2 regions of the Caulobacter sp. GW821-FHT09B08 genome follow, and region 2 is predicted to be linked to the other one. Evidence: predicted binding sites of a transcription regulator. Region 2 holds the regulator's gene; the other holds the start of a gene.

Region 1 (6,203 bases), 450 kb from region 2:
GCGGGCTTTGCACGGAAAAGCGCGGATCGGCCATCAGCTTGGCCAGGTGGCTCTTCTCGCCCTTGCAGGCCTTCAGCTCGCTCTCGAAGACCTTGGTGACCGTCTCGCGGATCTCCAGCTCCAGGGTCAGCCGCTCGGCGACGGCGCCCGTGGCGCAGAAGGCGGCGGCAAGGCTCAAGGCGACGCCCAAGGCGCGCGTGACGATACGCATGAAAACAGATCCCCCGAATCCAGCCCGCAACACAGCATGGCCGTGCGGCGTCGGCAACGTCCGGTGGAGCTTACAGTTTCGGCGGGGCGGTGACGTCGGGGCCGGCGGGAGCGGGGACGCGGCGGGCCGAGACGATCGGCACCGGCGGGTCCAGGATCTGGCCCTTCATCACCGGATTGATCGCCTTGCCGGGCGTGGGCAGGGCCAGGATTTTCTTGGCCACGTCCATGCCCTGGACCACGCGGCCGAAGGCGGCGAAGCCCAGGTTGTCGCCGGGAGCGGCCGGGTTGGCGTCGAGATAGGGCGCGTCGCCGATGCAGATGAAGAAGTCCGAGGTGGCCGTGCCGGGCGCGGTGCGGGCGATGGAGACCGTCCCGTCGACGTGCTTGAGCCCCGTCTGGCTGGTGGGCTCGTGGGCGACCGGCGGCAGGGCGCCGACGTTCTGCAGTCCGCCCTGGATCAGGCCGTAGTCGACGGCGCCGGGCGCGCGGGAGGCCCGGAAGAAGGTGGCCTTGTCGTAGAGCTTGCGGTCGACATAGCGCAGGAAGTTGGCGGTGGTGACGGGCGCCTGGGCCACGGCCAGCTCGATGACGATCCGGCCCTGCGGGGTGTCGATGGCGACATAGACCGGCGGCTTGGGGGCGGGGGCCGGGGCCGGCGTCTGGGCGGGCGTGGTCTGGGCGGCGGCCGGGAACGCGGCCAGGGCGCCGGCCAGAGCCAGGATTTCGCGACGGGCGGGGAGGCGGTGGGTCATGGCGGGCAGGTTAGCCCTGTCCGGCCCGATCTTTCCACCTCGATCCGCCCTTGGTCCGCCGAGGGGGGAGCGGATCGCGAGGGAGCGCCGGCCCCCTCGCGCCGCGTATCGCCCGCCTGGGATCAGGCGTTGGCGCCGCCATCGACCAGGATGCCCGAGCCGGTGACATAGGCGGCTCCGGGGCCGGCGAGGAAGGCGACGGCCTCGGCCACTTCCCAGGTCTTGCCGTAGCGGGGGATCGACAGGGTCGGCAGAACCGACGGCGCGATCGGGCCGTCGGCGGGGTTCATGTCGGTGTCGGTCGGACCCGGACGGACTAGGTTGACCGTGATCTCGCGCGCGCCCAGCTCGCGGGCGAGGCCTCGGGTGAAGCTCTCCAGCGCCGACTTGGTGGCCGCATAGACGGTCAGTCCGCCGAACGGGACCTGCAGGCCCACATTGCTGCCGATGGTGATGATCCGGCCGCCGTTCGGAATGTGCTTCAGCGCGGCCTGGGTGGTCAGGAAGACGCCCCGCACATTGACGTTCAGCTGGACGTCGATCTCCTCCAGCGGTTGCTCGGCGAACGGGCCGATGCGCGCGACCCCGGCGTTGTTGACAAGGATGTCGAGGCCGCCGAGGTCGGCGACGGTCTTCTCGACCGCCGCGACGACGGCTTCGGGGCTGGCGGCGTCGGCCTGGAGGGCGACGGCCTTGCGGCCCAGGGCTCGGATCTGGGCGGCCAGCGCCTCGGCCTTTTCGGCGGACTTCTCGTAGGTGATGGCGACGTCGGCGCCGTCCTCGGCCAGCTTCAGCGCGATGGCCGCGCCGATGCCACGCGCGGCGCCGGTGACCAGGGCGCGCTTACCCGAAAGGCGAAGTGAAGGGGTGCTCATGAGGGTTTTCCTGTGGCTCTGCCAATTCTGTGTCGATCGGCACGGAAATAGCTGGGGAGCTTGTGCGCCCGGCGCAAGGAATTATGTATCGATCAACAAAAATTAGAGATTCGCATGTCGTCGCCCCCCTCGGCGGCCCCTGGTCCTGGCCGGGGGCGCCCCCGCAGTTTCGATCGAGACCAGGTCCTGGAACGGGCGATGCGCGTGTTCTGGGCGAAGGGCTTCGCCGGGGCGTCGATGACCGACCTGACCACGGCCATGGGCATCGCCTCGCCCAGCCTGTACGCGGCGTTCGGGTCCAAGGAAGGCCTCTATCGCGCGGCCATCGACCACTATCTGGCGCTCTACGATGCGCCCTCGCGGTGCGCGCTGGCGCTGCCGACGGCGCGGGAAAGCGTCGAGGCCCTGTTGCGCAACGCCGTCAGCGCCTTCTCCAGCTGCGACACCCCCAGCGGATGCATGGTCGTGCAGACGGCCGCGGAGGCCGGCGACATGTCGGCCGATCTGGCGGCCAGCCTTTGCGCGCTGCGCGCCGCCAACGACGAGTCCCTCGCGGCCAGGCTGCGAAAGGGGGTGGAGGAGGGCGACGTTCCCGCGGGGACGGATGTCCGCGCCGTCGCCGACTTCTACGCCACCGTCCGCAACGGCCTGAGCCTCAGCGCGCGGGGCGGGGCCGGGACGGACCAGTTGAACTCGGTCGTCACCTCGGCCATGGCGGCCTGGGCGCCGCTGACGGGGGCCTGAGGCCCTCCCGAGCGCGCGCCTTACACCAGCATCCCGTGCCCGCGCAGCACCACCAGCCGGCCGGGGTTGAAGAACGGCAGGCACAGGGTCACGGCGATCAGGACCTCGAAGACCAGGCTGGCGAGGTTCAGCCGGCCGCCGCGGCCCCGGTCGGCCAGGGCCGAGAACGACCGGCCCAGGGCCGCGCCCAGCCAGGCCGTGGCCAGGGCGAAGGCCATGGCCGCGCCGACGCCGGGCTGGTAGCTGAGGAACAGGGCCGTGGCCGCGTGGGACAGGATCACCAGGCCCCCCAGGGCCCGGCCCTCGCCCCAGGGCACGGTGGGCGGGGCTTCGCTGTCGGACGGCGGCGGGCCCAGCACCGAGCCCGGCCGCGCCAGGGTCAGGCCGCCCAGCACGCCGCCGATCACGCAGGCGATCAGCGCCAGGATCAGCGAGAGGCCGTAGCTGGAAATGGTCACGCGTGCTGGTCTCCGGCCGGGGTCATGCGGGCGCCCGGCAGACGGCTTCGATGTTGAAGCCGTCCGGGTCGAGCACGAAGGCTCCGTAATAGTTGGGGTCATAATGCGGCCGCGGGCCCGGCGCGCCGTTGTCTTTCCCCCCGGCGGCGAGCGCGGCGGCATGAAAGGCGTCGACCTGCGCCCGGCTCGTGGCCGAGAAGGCCACGTGGAACTTGCCCGAAAGGCCGTCCTGGCCGGCGATCCAGAACCAGGGGCGGTCATCGCCGTAGCCGACCACGTCGACGCCGTTCGTATATTCCTTGGGCACGACATACAGCGGGGCGATCCCCAGCGGCGCCAGGGCCTGGTCGTAGAAGGCCTTGGCGCGGGCGTAGTCGGAAACGCCGATGGTGATGTGGTCGATCATCGCCAATCCTTCCTTCAGCGCACCCGCACGTCGAACACCGCCTTGCGGTCGTCGGGGCGGTCGGGCTCCCAGGGGCGCTTGAGGGTGAAGGACAGGGTGGTGCGGCCGCGCGCCAGGGCCTTGTAGCTGTAGACCGTGGTCACCGGGCCGCCGGGGCGCTCGGCGTCGGTGACGCGGCTGGAGCCGCCGCCCAGGATCGGCGAGGCCTCCTCGTCCAGCCGCCAGCCATGGCCCGTACCGGCGTTCATCGGCAGCACGATGTCGAAGGCCTGGCCGCGCGCCACGGTCACCGGACCGGCCTGGTCGGCGGTCAGGGTCAGGGCCGGCGGCGGCGGGCCGGCGGCGCAGCCCCCCAGCACCAGCAGGGCGGCGGCCATTGTTGCGGCATAAAGCGTCTTCATGATCGTCCCTAACGTGATCTCGGCTTCGTCCGTCATCTGACTTGGGCCGCGAACGACCCACAGCAAATCGTCCCTGGCCGTCCTTGACTCCCCCCACCGCCGGTCCTAACTCCTGCCCGGCGTTGGCACTCGGTGGGAGCGACTGCTAACAGCAACGCTCCCCGCTGGCCGACGAACCATAATTTAAAACCGTCCCGACGGAGAAGACTCATGAAATTTCGCCCTCTCGGCGACCGCGTCCTGGTGAAGCGCGTCGAAGAAGAAACCAAGACCAAGGGCGGGATCATCATCCCCGACACCGCCAAGGAAAAGCCGCAGGAAGGCGAAGTCGTCGCCGTCGGCCCCGGCGCCCGCAACGACAAGGGCGAAGTCGTCGCCCTGGACGTGAAGGCCGGCGACCGCATCCTGTTCGGCAAGTGGTCCGGCACCGAAGTGAAGGTGGACGGCCAGGACCTGCTGATCATGAAGGAAAGCGACGTCCTGGGCATCGTCGAGGCCTAAGGCCCGACCGCTCGACGACCGCTTCCTACCCGTAATTCTCTTTTAGAAGGGCTCATACACATGGCCGCTAAAGACGTTTATTTCTCCTCGGACGCGCGCGACAAGATGCTGCGCGGCGTCAACATCCTCGCCAACGCGGTGAAGGTGACCCTGGGCCCCAAGGGCCGCAACGTCGTGATCGAAAAGTCCTTCGGCGCCCCGCGCTCGACCAAGGACGGCGTCTCGGTCGCCAAGGAAATCGAACTGGCTGACAAGTTCGAGAACCTCGGCGCGCAGATGATCCGCGAAGTCGCCTCCAAGACCAACGACAAGGCCGGCGACGGCACCACCACCGCCACCGTGCTGGCCCAAGCCATCGTCCAGGAAGGCCTCAAGTCGGTCGCCGCCGGCATGAACCCGATGGACCTGAAGCGCGGCATCGACAAGGCCGTCGGCGTCGTCGTCGAGGAAATCAAGAAGTCCTCCAAGAAGGTCACGACCAACAGCGAGATCGCCCAGGTCGGCACCATCTCGGCCAACGGCGACAAGGAAGTGGGCGACATGATCGCTCGCGCCATGGACAAGGTCGGCAACGAAGGCGTCATCACCGTCGAGGAAGCCAAGACCGCCGAGACCGAACTCGACGTCGTCGAAGGCATGCAGTTCGACCGCGGCTACCTGTCGCCGTACTTCATCACCAACGCCGACAAGATGGAAGTTCAGCTGGAAGAGCCGCTGATCCTCCTGTTCGAAAAGAAGCTGTCGTCGCTGCAGCCGCTGCTGCCGGTGCTGGAAGCCGTCGTCCAGTCGGGCCGTCCGCTGGTGATCATCGCCGAGGACGTCGAGGGCGAAGCCCTGGCCACCCTGGTGGTCAACAAGCTGCGTGGCGGCCTGCGCGTCGCCGCCGTCAAGGCTCCGGGCTTCGGCGACCGCCGCAAGGCCATGCTGGAAGACATCGCCATCCTGACCGGCGCTCAAGTCGTGTCGGAAGACCTGGGCATCAAGCTCGAGAACGTGTCGCTCGACATGCTCGGCAAGGCCAAGAAGGTCTCGATCACCAAGGACGACACCACCATCGTGGACGGCGTCGGTGAAAAGTCGGCGATCGAAGCCCGCATCACCCAGATCAAGCGCCAGATCGAAGACACCACGTCGGACTACGACAAGGAAAAGCTGCAAGAGCGTCTGGCCAAGCTGGCCGGCGGCGTTGCCGTCATCCGCGTCGGCGGCTCGACCGAAGTCGAAGTGAAGGAAAAGAAGGACCGCGTCGACGACGCCCTGAACGCGACCCGCGCGGCCGCCGATGAAGGCATCGTCCCCGGCGGCGGCACCGCCCTGCTGAAGGCGTCGAAGGCCCTGGCCACCCTGGTCGGCGACAACGACGACCAGACCGCCGGCATCGCCATCGTCCGTCGCGCCCTGCAGGCCCCGATCCGTCAGATCGCCGAGAACGCCGGCGTGGAAGGCTCGATCGTGGTCGGCAAGATCCTCGAGAAGGACGACGCGACCTTCGGCTTCAACGCCCAGACCGAGCAGTATGTCGACCTGGTCGCCGACGGCGTCATCGACCCCGCCAAGGTGGTCCGCACCGCTCTGCAGGACGCCGCCTCGGTGGCCGGCCTGCTGATCACCACCGAAGCCGCCATCGTCGAAGCGCCCAAGAAGGCCTCGGCCGGCGGCGCCCCGGGCGGCATGCCGGGCGGCATGGGCGACATGGATTTCTAAGAAGTCCTGTCAGCTCAAGCTGATAGCTAAGAGAAGGGCGGGGCCGCGAGGTCCCGCCCTTTTTCTTTGATCTAAAACTAAAATGTCGGTTTTCCGACGGAAGCTAAATTTGACGTTGAGCGTTCCCTACCTTCGAGGGAATCCCCCGG
Region 2 (6,203 bases):
GGGATGGAACGGCGGCCGAATCTGGGCCGCCGTCAGGCGTGGATCAGCCGAACTTGTAGCCGCACAGCTTGTTGCCATCCAGGTCGCGGAAATAGGCGAAATAGACGCCCGGCATCCGCTCGCCCGGCGCGCCCTCGCAGGCGCCGCCCAGTTCGATGGCCTTGGCGTGGAAGGCGTCGACGGCCTCGCGGCTCTCGAAATCGAAGCCGCCCATCATGCCGTTGCCCACGCAGGCCGGATTGCCGTCATAGGGGCCCAGAACCCCGAACAGGCTGCCGTCCTTGCCGCGATAGAGCCGTCCGCCCGAGGGGTGTTCGTACAGGCCGCGCATGCCGATCGAGCCCAGCAGGGCGTCATAGAAGGCCTTGGCCTCGTCCAGCTTGTTGGATCCCACCGTCAGGTAGCCGATCCTGGCCATGCGCCTTCCTCCCGTTTTCTTATGCAACGGAGGCTAGCATGGCCGGCGGGGCGGGCAAGGCGTCGGAGACTTCGATCGCATCGGCGACGTGGCGCGACACCAGAAGTTGCTTGCGTGCTGTTACGATTTCGTCACGATATCGGTAACAAACCTCGGGGGAGGGAACCTATGCGAAACAAGATTTTGGGCGCGCCGCGCCAGTGGTGGCAGAGCCATCCGGAACTGGGCCTGGCCACCGGCTGGGCGGTGATCTGCGGCGGCCTGTGGCTGGCCGTGCGGGTGCTGGGCCTGGCCTAGGCTCACTCGGTCCGGCGTGGGATCGCCCCACTTGCCCCCACCTGACCGCTTCGCGGTCTGTCCGCCCCCGTAGGGGGCGGAGGACGCCGCACTCACGCACTTCTTCCCCTACGGGGGAAGGAGCGCCGAAGGCGCGAAGGGGGCAAGTGTCCCGCGCACAGCAAAACGGGCGCTCGTGGCGCCCGTTTCCTAAAAGCTTGAAAGCTGGAGCCGCTACACCCGCAGCGGCATCAACACGTACTTCACGCCCGGGTCCGTCGGGTCGACCACCAGGGTGGGCGAGGCCGGGTCGGCGAAGCGGAACTCGGCGATGGGGCCGCCGATCTGGCCGCAGACGTCCAGCAGGTAGCGGGCGTTGAAGCCGATCTCGAAGGCCTCGCCGTCGTAGTCGACCTCGACCTCTTCCACGGCCTGGCCGGCTTCCATGTTGCGCACGGTCAGGGTGATGCGGCCTGGCTCGACGGCCAGCTTCACCGAACGGCTCTTCTCGGCCGAGATGGTGGCCACCCGGTCGACGGCCTTGGCGAAGAGGTCGTTGTCCAGGGTCAGGATCTTGGCGTTGTCGCGCGGGATCACGCGCAGATAGTCGGGGAAGGCGCCGTCGATGACCTTGGAGGTCAGGGCCGCGCGGCCGAACTCGAAGCGGATCTTCTGGGCGCTGATCTGCAGGTCGACCTGCTCGCCGGCCGATTCCATCAGGCGGCGGGCCTCCTGGATGGTCTTGCGGGGCACGATCACGCCGGGCAGGCCGGCCGCGCCCTCGGGGGCGTCCATCTCGGCCAGGGCCAGGCGGTGGCCGTCGGTGGCCACGGCGCGCAGCTTGGTCACGCCGCCGTCGTTGACGGTGTGGAGATAGAGGCCGTTCAGATAGTAGCGGGTCTCTTCGGTCGAGATCGCGAAGCGGGTCTTGTCGATCAGCCGCATCAGGTCGTTGGTGTCGACCGCGATCCGGCTGGAGAGGCCGTCGCTGCTCATCACCGGGAAGTCGCCGGCCGGCAGGACCGGCAGGTTGAAGCGCGAGCGGCCGGCCTGGATCACCAGGCGGGGATCGTCGCCGCTGAACGACAACGACACGTCCGAACCGTCGGGCAGCTTGCGGACGATCTCGTAGAGGGTGTGGGCCGGCGCGGTGATCTGGCCGGGCACGTCGATTTGGGCCAGGCCCTCGTCGATGATCTCCATGTCCAGGTCGGTGGCCGAGAACGACAGGGTGTCGCGATCGGCCGACAGCAGGATGTTCGACAGGATCGGGATGGTGTTGCGGCGTTCCACGACGCTCTGCACGTGACCCAGCGCCTTCAGCAGCGCCGCCCGCTCGATGGTAAGCTTCATATCTCGGTCCAGGTCCCAGGATCGCCGCCGACGAAGAGAATCCCCCCGCGACCCCGCAATGAATGGACTTGCGACATTAGCGCAAACCGCGACCGGGGGAAGGCCCGGCCGCGGCGAAATGCGCGACCGGGCCTCGATCATGGGGCGACTAGGCGCTCGCGGGGCTCTCGGCGCGGGCCGGCAGCACCCAGCCGGGGCGCACGAAGTGGCAGGTGTAGCCGTTGGGAATGCGCTCCAGATAGTCCTGGTGCTCGGGCTCGGCCTCCCAGAACGGGCCCGCCGGCTCGACCTCGGTCACCACCTTGGCGGGCCACAGACCCGAGGCGTCGACGTCGGCGATGGTGTCCAGCGCCACGGCCTTCTGGGCCTCGCTGGTGTAGTAGATGGCCGAGCGGTAGCTGAGCCCGATGTCGTTGCCCTGGCGATTCTTGGTGGTCGGATCGTGGATCTGGAAGAAGAACTCCAGGATCTTGCGATAGCTGATCACGCTGGGATCGAAGATGATCTCGATGGCCTCGGCGTGGGTGCCATGGTTGCGGTAGGTGGCGTTGGGCACGTCGCCGCCGGAATAGCCGACGCGGGTCTTCAGCACGCCCGGATAGCGGCGCAGCAGGTCCTGGACGCCCCAGAAACAGCCGCCGGCGAGGATCGCGGTTTCGGTGGTCATGGTCTGACGTCTTTCTTGCGAGGGAAGGTCGAGGCTACATGTTGGGTCCGTCCGGGTTTCGCGCAAGCGCGTCGCCCTTGCCCGAAAGGCTCTACGTGCCCCGTCCCGCCGTCTTGTTCGTTTGCCTCGGAAACATCTGCCGCTCGCCCCTGGCCGAGGCGGCCTTCCGGCAGGAGGCGCAAGCCCGGGGCCTGGACGTCGAGATCGATTCGGCCGGCACGGGGTCATGGCACGTCGGCCATCCGCCCGACCGCCGGGCCCAGGCCGTGGCGCTGCGGCACGGTATCGATATCTCGGGCTATCGCGGCCGGCAGGTGAAGCCCGAGGACTTCCGGCGCTTCACCCACGTGGTGGCCCTGGACCGCGACAACCTCGCGGACCTCAAGCGCATCCGGCCGTCGGACGGGACGGCTGAGCTGATGCTACTGCTGGACGTGGTGGAGGGCCGCCAGGGCAAGTCGGTGGCCGATCCCTATTATGGCGAGGACCGGGACTTCGACGTCACCTGGGCCGACGCGGTGGCCGGGGCCAAGGGGCTGGCGGATAGAATCGCGGGGGAGGGCTGAGGGCGGCCCGCACCCCAGATTGTCATCCCGGGTCTACGCTACGCGCTTGTCCGGGATGACAGCTAAGAGGGCGATCAGGCCTTCGTGTCGAACGAGCCGCCCGTATCCGCGCCGTTGGCCGCGTACGGGTTGGCGCCCGCCGTCGGTTCGGCCGGGGCGTCGGGGCCCTTGGAGCCCTTGGCGGCCACGGCCACCATGGCCGGACGGACCAGGCGGCCCATCAGTTCGTAGCCGGCCTGCAGCACGGTGATCACGCCGCCCGCCGAAACCTCGTCCGACGGCTGCTCCATCACCGCCTGGTGCAGGTGCGGATCGAACTTCTCGCCCTTGGCCGGGGCGATCTGCTTCAGGCCATTGCGTTCGAAGGCGCCCTGAAGCTCCTTCTCGGTCATCTCGACGCCGACGATGAAGTTGGTCACCGCCGCGTCTTCCGAGCCGCGCGGGCTGTGGGCGGTGGCGCGCGACAGGTTGTCGGCCACGCCCAACAGGTCGCGGGCGAACTTCTGGATGGCGTAGGCGCGCGCGTCGTTCATCTCGCGCTCGGCGCGGCGCTTGGTGTTCTCGGCCTCGGCGGCGAAGCGCAGGGCCTGGTCCTTCAGGGCCGCCACTTCCAGCTTCAGCGCCTCGATTTCCTGGGCAGCGTCATCAGCCTCGAAGGCCACGTCTTCGGCCGGCGCCGTATCGTCGGTCATACAGTCCTCATCCATCCATCATCCGGCCGAGCACGCGGGCGGTATAGTCCACCAGCGGGATCACCCGGGCATAGTTCAAGCGGGTGGGACCGATCACGCCGATCGCCCCCAGCACCTTCTGTCGGCCCGTCATATAGGGCGCCGCGATCAGGGAGGAACCCGAAAGCGAAAAGAGTCGCGTTTCGGCCCCGATGAAAATGCGCACCCCTTCCGCCGAGCGGACGTCGTCCAGCAGGCCGATCAGCTGGCCCTTCTGCTCCAGATCGTCGAACAGCCGGCGCACGCGCTCCAGGTCCTCCCGGGCGCTGGCGTCGGCCAACAGGTTCGCGCGGCCCCGGACGATCAGGGCGCGGTCGGGGTCGTCGCCGCCGCTCCAGGCGGCCAGACCGTCCTCGACCAAACGCGCCGCGGCGGCGTCCAGTTCACGCCGGGCCGTGTCGAGTTCGGCGGCCATCTCGGCCTTGGTTTCGTTCAGGGTGCGGCCGCGCAGGCGGGCGTTGAGGAAGTTCGACGCCTCCTGCAGGGCGGCGGGGGTGACCCCGGCCGCGCGCTTCATCAGCCGGTTTTCCACGGTGCCGTCGTCGAACACCATGATCGCCAGGGCCTGGTCGGCGCCCAGGGCCACGAACTCCACGTGCTTGACCCCGCCCTCGCGGACCGGGGCCACCACCACCCCCGCCCCGCCGGCCAGGCCCGAGAGGATGGCCGACGCCTCGCCCATCGCCTCCTCGAACGAGCGGCCGTGGGCGAACAATCGCGCCTCGATGGTGCGCCGCTCCTCCTCGCCGATGTCGCCCACTTCCAAGAGGCCGTCGACGAACATCCGCAGGCCCGCATGGGTGGGGATGCGGCCGGCGCTGGTGTGGGGGGCGTCCAGCAGGCCCAGTTGGGCCAGGTCCTGCATGGTGTTGCGGATCGAGGCCGGCGACAGCTGCACCCCGCCGCGCGAAATGGTCCGCGACCCGACCGGCTCGCCGGTCTCCAGGTAGGATTCCACCACCCGGCGGAAGATATCGCGAGCGCGGGCGTCCAGGTCCGTGAGGCTGGGAGTCTGAGCGGAAAACCCCGAAAACAGCTGTGTCATGTCGCCTTCGAACGCGTCCGGACAGGACCCACGGCCGGACCCTCGGATTTCGACGGGGTTGGACGATCCCGTCTTCGGTAGGATAAGCGGCGCAATCCTATCACGCAAAGCCCCGGAGTTTCCCATGCGTCCGTCCGAACGCGCCGCCGACCAAACGCGAGACGTCACGCTGGAGACCGGCGTCAACCGCTATGCCGAGGGCTCGTGCCTGGTCAGCTTCGGCCACACCAAGGTGCTGGTCACCGCCACGGTCGAGGAGAACGTCCCCGGCTGGATGCGCAACAAGGGCGCCGGCTGGGTCACGGCCGAATATGGCATGCTGCCCCGCGCCACCCACACCCGGGGCCGCCGCGAGGCCGCGCAAGGCAAGCAGAGCGGCCGCACCCAGGAAATCCAGCGCCTGATCGGCCGTTCCTTGCGCGCCGTGGTCGACCTGAAGGCCCTGGGCGAGCGCCAGATCAGCCTGGACTGCGACGTCATCCAGGCCGACGGCGGCACCCGCACGGCCGCCATCACCGGCGCCTGGGTCGCCCTGCGCATCGCGGTCAACTACCTGATCGAGGAGGGCGTGCTGAAGACCGACCCGATCCTGGGCCAGGTGGCGGCCGTCTCGTGCGGCGTCTTCAAGGACACCCCGGTGCTCGACCTCGACTACGAGGAAGACTCCAGCGCCGAGGCCGACAGCAATTTCGTGCTGACCAACAGCGGCGACATCGTCGAGATCCAGGCCACCGGCGAGAAGCGCGGCTTCACCCGCGGCGAGTTCGACACCTTGTTCGCCCTGGCGGAGAAGGGGATCGGGGAGCTGTTCGTGAAGCAGCGGGAAGCGGTTTCGAAGTAGCGCCCCGCCACGGGACGCTTGCCCCCTACGGACCGCTTCGCGGTCGTCTTCCCCCGTAGGGGGAAGAGCTGGACGTGCGGCTCCGCCCCCTATGGGGGCGGACAGACCGCGTAGCGGTCAGGTGGGGGCAAGTGGAGATCAATCCTCTTCGTGCGTATGCCCCGGACCCGGCTCATAGGTCATCAGATCCCCCGGCTGGCAGTCCAGCTCGCGGCACAGGGCGTCCAGCGTCGTGAAGCGCACCGCGCGGGCCTTGCCGGTCTTGAGGATCGACAGGTTGGCGATGGTCACGCCGACCCGATCCGA

Evidence for each region. Region 2 encodes HrcA, which represses chaperone genes, less so after heat shock. Its sites were predicted from a motif close to GTTAGCANTCNNNNNNNNNGANTGCTAAC; they were not measured.
Region 1: groES (co-chaperone GroES) is a predicted target of HrcA. The motif match lies at 3,971-3,999, and genes of this name have one in related genera.

What each region holds. Positions count from the first base shown of each region.
Region 1 is NZ_JBWKPL010000001.1:452,159-458,361, reverse strand. Features, by position in the region: gene AC07OA_RS02145 (hypothetical protein) at 1-211, opposite strand, end outside; gene AC07OA_RS02140 (peptidylprolyl isomerase) at 282-965, opposite strand; gene AC07OA_RS02135 (SDR family oxidoreductase) at 1,088-1,840, opposite strand; gene AC07OA_RS02130 (TetR/AcrR family transcriptional regulator) at 2,039-2,584, shown strand; gene AC07OA_RS02125 (DUF4345 family protein) at 2,605-3,036, opposite strand; gene AC07OA_RS02120 (VOC family protein) at 3,065-3,448, opposite strand; gene AC07OA_RS02115 (protease inhibitor I42 family protein) at 3,463-3,849, opposite strand; gene groES (co-chaperone GroES) at 4,060-4,350, shown strand; gene groL (chaperonin GroEL) at 4,411-6,054, shown strand.
Region 2 is NZ_JBWKPL010000001.1:905,130-911,332, reverse strand. Features, by position in the region: gene AC07OA_RS04350 (VOC family protein) at 44-418, opposite strand; gene AC07OA_RS04345 (hypothetical protein) at 587-715, shown strand; gene dnaN (DNA polymerase III subunit beta) at 929-2,047, opposite strand; gene msrA (peptide-methionine (S)-S-oxide reductase MsrA) at 2,196-2,714, opposite strand; gene AC07OA_RS04330 (low molecular weight protein-tyrosine-phosphatase) at 2,810-3,280, shown strand; gene grpE (nucleotide exchange factor GrpE) at 3,355-3,972, opposite strand; gene hrcA (heat-inducible transcriptional repressor HrcA) at 3,980-5,056, opposite strand; gene rph (ribonuclease PH) at 5,181-5,897, shown strand; gene AC07OA_RS04310 (helix-turn-helix domain-containing protein) at 6,036-6,203, opposite strand, start outside.